2 regions of the Streptomyces sp. NPDC029296 genome follow, and region 2 is predicted to be linked to the other one. Evidence: riboswitches for the same ligand, from Rfam matches in the RefSeq annotation. Region 2 holds a riboswitch; the other holds the start of a gene.
The links. Region 2 has a riboswitch for ZMP and ZTP ahead of ACZ4W9_RS18915 (bifunctional 5,10-methylenetetrahydrofolate dehydrogenase/5,10-methenyltetrahydrofolate cyclohydrolase). Riboswitches for the same ligand answer to the same signal wherever they lie in the genome.
Positions count from the first base shown of each region.

Region 1: linked by a shared signal. The riboswitch ahead of ACZ4W9_RS34660 (glycine hydroxymethyltransferase) and the one ahead of ACZ4W9_RS18915 (bifunctional 5,10-methylenetetrahydrofolate dehydrogenase/5,10-methenyltetrahydrofolate cyclohydrolase) in region 2 are both predicted to bind ZMP and ZTP.

Region 1 is NZ_JBVHXT010000052.1:30,295-33,681, forward strand. It holds gene trpS (tryptophan--tRNA ligase) at 1-75, opposite strand, end outside; gene ACZ4W9_RS34660 (glycine hydroxymethyltransferase) at 201-1,655, opposite strand; ZMP/ZTP riboswitch at 1,689-1,777, opposite strand; gene rocD (ornithine--oxo-acid transaminase) at 1,880-3,091, shown strand; gene ACZ4W9_RS34670 (nuclear transport factor 2 family protein) at 3,092-3,387, opposite strand, start outside.
Region 2 is NZ_JBVHXT010000020.1:14,822-18,208, reverse strand. It holds gene ACZ4W9_RS18930 (S-(hydroxymethyl)mycothiol dehydrogenase) at 1-751, opposite strand, end outside; gene ACZ4W9_RS18925 (hypothetical protein) at 963-1,181, opposite strand; gene ACZ4W9_RS18920 (nuclear transport factor 2 family protein) at 1,354-1,719, shown strand; ZMP/ZTP riboswitch at 1,783-1,863, shown strand; gene ACZ4W9_RS18915 (bifunctional 5,10-methylenetetrahydrofolate dehydrogenase/5,10-methenyltetrahydrofolate cyclohydrolase) at 1,889-2,746, shown strand; gene ACZ4W9_RS18910 (glycosyltransferase) at 3,145-3,387, shown strand, end outside.

The DNA.
Region 1 (3,387 bases), on a different contig from region 2:
GCCGAGGTAGTTGCCGAGGTGGAACGAGCCAGCCGTGGGCTGGATGCCGGAGAGCACGCGAGGTCGGTCAGCCATGCCTTTATTGTCGCAGAGGCACGGGGCGGGTTCGGCGGGTGGGGAACCGGGGGCCGGTGGGGGCCGGTCGCGCCCGGGCGGCGGAGCCGCGTGCCGCATGCGGCCCCGCGCCCTCGCGGGGTGATTCAGCCGAGGTCGACTTCCGGGTAGAGGGGGAAGCCCGCGACCAGGTCCGTGGCGCGCCCGGCGATCTCCTGGGCGACCTTCTCGTCCAGGACGTGGCTCGCCTTGGAGGGGGCGCCGGACTTGGTGGTGCCCGCCTCGGTGGTGGTCAGGACGCGGTCGATGAGGGCCGCCACCTCGTCCATCTCCGCCGTGCCGAGGCCGCGGGTGGTCAGCGCGGGGGTGCCGACGCGGATGCCGGAGGTGTACCAGGCGCCGTTCGGGTCGGCCGGGATGGCGTTGCGGTTGGTGACGATGCCCGAGTCGAGCAGGGCCGCCTCGGCCTGGCGGCCGGTGAGGCCGTAGGACGTGGCGACGTCGATCAGGTTGAGGTGGTTGTCCGTGCCGCCGGTGACGAGGGTGGCGCCCCGGCGCATCAGGCCCTCGGCGAGAGCGCGGGAGTTGTCGACGATGCGCTGGGCGTAGTCCTGGAAGGCGGGCTGCCGGGCCTCGGCGAGGGCGACGGCCTTGGCGGCCATGACGTGCGGGAGCGGGCCGCCGAGGACCATCGGGCAGCCGCGGTCCACCTGGTCCTTGAGGGAGTCGTCGCACAGCACCATGCCGCCGCGCGGGCCGCGCAGGGACTTGTGGGTGGTGGTGGTGACGATCTGGGCGTGCGGGACCGGGTCGAAGTCGCCGGTGAGGACCTTGCCGGCGACCAGGCCGGCGAAGTGGGCCATGTCGACCATGAGGGTGGCGCCGACCTCGTCGGCGATCTCGCGCATGATCCGGAAGTTCACCAGACGGGGGTACGCGGAGTAGCCCGCGACGATGATCAGCGGCTTGAACTCGCGGGCCTGGGCGCGCAGCGCGTCGTAGTCGATCAGGCCGGTGGCGGGGTCGGTGCCGTAGGAGCGCTGGTCGAACATCTTGCCGGAGATGTTCGGGCGGAAGCCGTGGGTGAGGTGGCCGCCGGCGTCCAGGGACATGCCGAGCATGCGCTGGTTGCCGAAGGCCTGGCGCAGCTCGGCCCAGTCGGCGTCGGTGAGGTCGTTGACCTGGCGGGCGCCGGCCTTCTCCAGGAAGGGGACCTCGACGCGGTCGGCGAGGACGGCCCAGAAGGCGACGAGGTTGGCGTCGATGCCGGAGTGCGGCTGGACGTAGGCGTGGCGGGCGCCGAAGAGTTCGCGGGCGTGTTCGGCGGCGAGGGCCTCGACGGTGTCGACGTTGCGGCAGCCGGCGTAGAAGCGGCGGCCGATGGTGCCCTCGGCGTACTTGTCGCTGAACCAGTTGCCCATCGCGAGCAGGGTCGCCGGGGAGGCGTAGTTCTCCGAGGCGATCAGTTTGAGCATTCCGCGCTGGTCGGCGACCTCCTGGCCGATGGCGTCGGCGACGCGCGGCTCCACGGCGCGGACGACGTCGAGGGCGGCGCGGAAGGCGGTGGACTCGGTGGAGAGGGGGGCGGCGTTCTCGGGCATCGGGGACCTCCGGACGATGTGCGTACAGCGTTCACGTTCGGCCCAGGCGCACGGCACTCTTACCGCTCGGGCCGCTCCCTGATGGTCCGTCCCATCCCAGCGCGCCAGTCACGGCCCGGCTCTCAGCCTACCGGGCGCGCCGGGCGGGGAAGATCCCGCGTCCACCATGCGAGCGGGGTTAAGAAGGAGGTCATCGTCGTATCCGGACCGATCCGGGAGAGTCCGTGACCACTGCCGAAGAAGACCTCATCGCCCTCGCCGACGCGCACTGCGCGCCCACCTACGATCCGCTGCCGGTGGTGCTCGCCACGGGTGAGGGGGCGTGGGTGACGGACGTGGCGGGGCGGCGGTACCTGGACCTGCTGGCCGGTTACTCGGCGCTCAACTTCGGGCACGGCCATCCGCGGCTGGTCGAGGCGGCCCGGCGGCAGCTGGAGCGGCTGACGCTGACCTCCCGCGCCTTCCACCACGACCGGTTCGGGGCGTTCTGCGCCCGGCTGGCCGAGCTGTGCGGGATGGAGATGGTGCTGCCGGTGAACACGGGCGCCGAGGCGGTGGAGAGCGCGGTCAAGGCGGCCCGGAAGTGGGGGTACCGGGTGAAGGGGGTGCCCGCGGAGATGGCGAAGGTCGTCGTGGCGGGCGGCAACTTCCACGGCCGTACGACGACCATCATCAGCTTCTCCACGGACTCCGAGGCGCGGGCGGACTTCGGGCCGTACACCCCGGGGTTCGAGATCGTGCCGTACGGGGATCTGACCGCGATGCGGGCGGCGCTGACGGAGAACACGGTGGCGGTGCTGCTGGAGCCGGTGCAGGGCGAGGCGGGGGTGATCGTGCCGCCGGCCGGCTATCTGGCGGGGGTGCGGGAGCTGACCCGGGAGCGGAACGTCCTCTTCGTCGCCGACGAGGTCCAGTCCGGGCTGGGCCGGACCGGGCGGACCTTCGCGTGCGAGCACGAGGGGGTCGTGCCGGACGCGTATGTGCTGGGCAAGGCGCTGGGCGGCGGGATCGTGCCGGTGTCGGCGGTGGTGTCGAGCGCGGCGGTGCTCGGGGTGTTCCGGCCGGGCGAGCACGGGTCGACGTTCGGCGGGAATCCGCTGGCCTGCGCGGTGGCGCTGGAGGTGATCGCGTTGCTGCGGACCGGGGAGTACCAGGAGCGGGCGGCCCGGCTGGGCGAGCGGCTGCACCGGCTGCTGGGCGAGCTGCCGGGCACGGGCCGCGTGACGGCGGTGCGGGGGCGGGGGCTGTGGGCCGGGGTGGACGTCTCCCCCACGGTGGGCACCGGGCGCCGGATCGCCGAGCGGCTGCTGGCCCGTGGGGTCCTGGTCAAGGAGACCCACGGGTCGACGGTCCGTCTCGCGCCTCCGCTGGTGATCGGCGAGGAGGACCTGGAGTGGGGGGTGGAGCAGCTGCGGGCGGTGCTGTCCGGGGCGTGATCAGCGCAGGGGGAGGTCGATGCCATGCTCGGCGGCGGGCCGGGGCCCGAGGATGCGGCGGTCGGATTCCCCGATGGCCACGTCGTTGATACTGGCCTCACGGCGGCGCATCAGGCCGTGCTCGTCGAACTCCCACAGTTCGTTGCCGTAGGAGCGCCACCACTGGCCGTCGCTGTCGCGGCACTCGTACTGGAAGCGGACGGCGATGCGGTCGTCGTGGAAGCTCCACAGGCTCTTGCGCAGCGCGTAGTCCAGCTCGCGGCGCCATTTCCCGGTCAGGAAGGCGACGATCTCCT
Region 2 (3,387 bases):
CGGCGCCGAAGCCCCCGGTCAGCTCGCGGACCGCCTCGACGGGGTCGGTCTCCTTGGAGTTGACGGTGTGGGTGGCGCCCAGGGAGCGCGCCGTCTCCAGTTTGCGGTCGTCGATGTCGACGGCGATGATCCGGCCCGCGCCGGCCAGGTTCGCCCCGGTGACGGCCGCGCCGCCGACACCGCCGCAGCCGATCACGGCGACCGAGTCGCCGCGGCCGACGTTCCCGGTGTTGATGGCGGCGCCGATGCCGGCCATCACCCCGCAGCCGAGCAGGCCCGCGACCGCCGGGGAGACGGCCGGGTCGACCTTGGTGCACTGGCCGGCCGCGACGAGGGTCTTCTCGGCGAAGGCGCCGATGCCGAGCGCCGGCGACAGTTCCTGGCCGGTCGCGGCGAGGGTCATCTTCTGCCGGGCGTTGTGGGTGTCGAAGCAGTACCAGGGCCGGCCGCGCAGGCAGGCCCGGCACTGCCCGCACACCGCGCGCCAGTTGAGGATGACGAAGTCCCCGGGGGCGACGTCGGTGACGCCCTCGCCGACCGACTCCACGACGCCGGCGGCCTCGTGGCCGAGCAGGAAGGGGAAGTCGTCGGAGATGCCGCCCTGCTTGTAGTGCAGATCGGTGTGGCAGACACCGCAGGCCTGGACGCGTACGACGGCCTCACCGGGCCCCGGGTCCGGCACCACGATCGTCTCGATCCGCACGGGCTCGTCCTTGCCCGGTGCGATCACGCCGCGTACTTCCTGCGCCATGGCCTGTCCCTTCATCGAATGCCTTCGCCGACGACCCTACGACGCGACCGAACGGTAGCGGGACGGATCACGCACATGATCGCGGATCCCGCCGGCCGCCGTCGGCCGCGACGCGGGCCGGGAGGTCGGCGGAGGCGGACGGGGACGGCGTTCACCGGCCCGAGCACGGGCGCCGCGGGAGCGATGACCTGCTCCAGCTGGTGCAGCTGGTTCAGTCGCGCAGGTGCTTCAGCTCCTGCACCTGGTCGCTGACCTTCGCCACCCGGTCCCGGTGCGGGGCCGGGATGCCACCGGCCGTGAGCGAGTCCAGCGCGGACAGGGCGCCGAGCTTTCCGATGACGGGCACGCCGGTGTTCGCCGCGTCCGCCTGGGCCGCGGCGCGGCCGGCGGCCAGACCGACGACGGCGGCGATACGTCGTGTGGAGATCATGCCCTCGGCAACGGCCCGGGGCCCGGGCCGGACACGGGCCGCGGGGCCGGCTCACCCGTGAGGTGGAGCGTACCGGCCGCGCTTGCCGGGGCCGCCGGGACGGAGGAGTCTCGTGAGGGGGACCCGTGCGGCCCGCTCGATGCCGGGCCGCGGGCGCCCGAAGGAGGTCACCATGGCCGGCACGACAGGCTCCGCCTTCGACACCGAGACACTGCGCCGGGGCATCGAGGGCGACACCGGCAACACGCTTCTGTCGCTCTACGCGGACGACGCGCGGATCCGCATCGTGGACCGCGACCACCAGCCCAGTCGTCCCACGGTGCTGCGCGGCCGGACGCAGATCGCCGAGCTGCTGGACGACGTCTACCACCGCGACATGACGCACCGGCTGGAGCGGTGCGTCATCCAGGGTGACCACGCCGCCTACACCGAGTCCTGCGAGTACGCGGACGGCACCCGGGTCCTGGCCGAGTCGATGCTCACGCTGCGGGACGGCAGGATCGCCGACCAGCTCGTCGTCCAGGCCTGGGACGACTAGACGACCGGGCCCGGCACCGGAGGAAGGGTGGTCCAAGGGGCGTACACACGCTCGGTTACGCTGTACGCGGGCCGTGACTGGCGCTGAGGTGGAGTACCACCGGGGAGCGGCCCGTGGAGGCAGCCGCGCGCCTGGGCGAGAAGAGTCGACCAGCCCAGGAGTGTGCAGCATGACCCAGACCCAGGCCGCCCGTCTGATGGACGGCACCGCGCTCGCCCGCCGCATCGTGCGGGAGACCGCGCACCGGGCCGCCGGCCTCACCGCGCGCACCGGCACCGCGCCGTGTCTCGCGACCGTGCTGGTCGGCGAGGACCCGGCGTCCGTGACCTACGTCCGCATGAAGCAGAACCGCTGCCGCGAGGCCGGCATCACCTCCCGGCACATCGCGCTGCCGGCCACCACCACGACGGACGGACTCGTCGGCACGCTCCGGGAGTTGTCGGCCGACCCGGACGTGCACGGCATCCTGCTCCAGCATCCGGTGGGCGACCACGTCGACGAGCGGGCCGCGTTCGAGGCGATCGCGCCGGAGAAGGACGTGGACGGTGTCACGTTCGCCTCGTTCGCCACGATGAGCTTCGGGCTGCCGGGCTTCGTCTCCTGCACGCCGGGCGGCATCGTGCGGCTGCTGGACGAGTACGGCGTCGACCCGGCCGGGAAGCGGGCCGTGGTGGTGGGCCGCAGCGCGATCCTCGGCAAGCCGGTGGGCATGCTGCTGCTGGCGCGGGACGCGACCGTGACGTACTGCCACTCGCGCACCCGGGACCTGTCGGCGGCGGTCCGCGAGGCCGACATCGTCGTGGCCGCGGTGGGCCGGCCGCGGCTGATCCGCGGGCAGGACGTCAAGCCGGGCGCGGTCGTGATCGACGCGGGCTACAACCCGGGGAACGTGGGCGACGTCGACTTCGACTCGGCCGTGGAGCGGGCCTCGCTGATCACGCCGGTGCCGGGCGGCGTCGGCCCGATGACGATCGCCACGCTCCTGGAGCAGACGGTGACGGCCGCCGCCCGGCAGCTCGGGGCGTAGGGGCGGCGGCACGCGTCCGGCGCCGTACTCGGTGACGGCCCGGGTGAGGAGCCGGGGCCGGCGGACGGCCGGGGCACCGAGGGTCCCCGGGCCGGGGGCGGTACCGGGGCGCGCGTCGGGCAGCGGCGCCCGCCGAGTTCCCTCGCCGCCGTCCCCGCAGCCGGTCCCGGGCCGCCCGGGGCCGGGTGCCGGTCGCCGGGCCCGCGTCCGGTGGCCTGTCACGTTCCGGCCCGCGCCCCGCCGGCGGCCGTGACGCGGACGGCGTCGTCGGCCGCCCGCCGACGCGGACGGACGGTCGCCCCGAAGCCGGTGCGGGAACGCGTACCGGACAATCACGCGGGCGCACGGGTGCCGGAGCGGCGGGAGCGGTCATACTGGCCGTCGTGCGCGTTGCGATCATGACGGCGGGGTCCCGGGGCGACGCGGCCCCCTACACCGGGCTCGGGCACCGGCTGGCGCTGGCCGGGCACGAGGTCACGCTGGTCACCCACGGCCGCTTCGAGCCGCTGGTGGCGGGGTCGGGGGTGCGGTTCCACGCGCTGCCGGTGGATCCGCGGGCGGAACTGGAGTCACCGCGCGGCCGGGGCCTGCACCGCAGCGCCGGCGGGCCCGGAAAGTTGCTGCGGGTGGTGGAGCTGGCC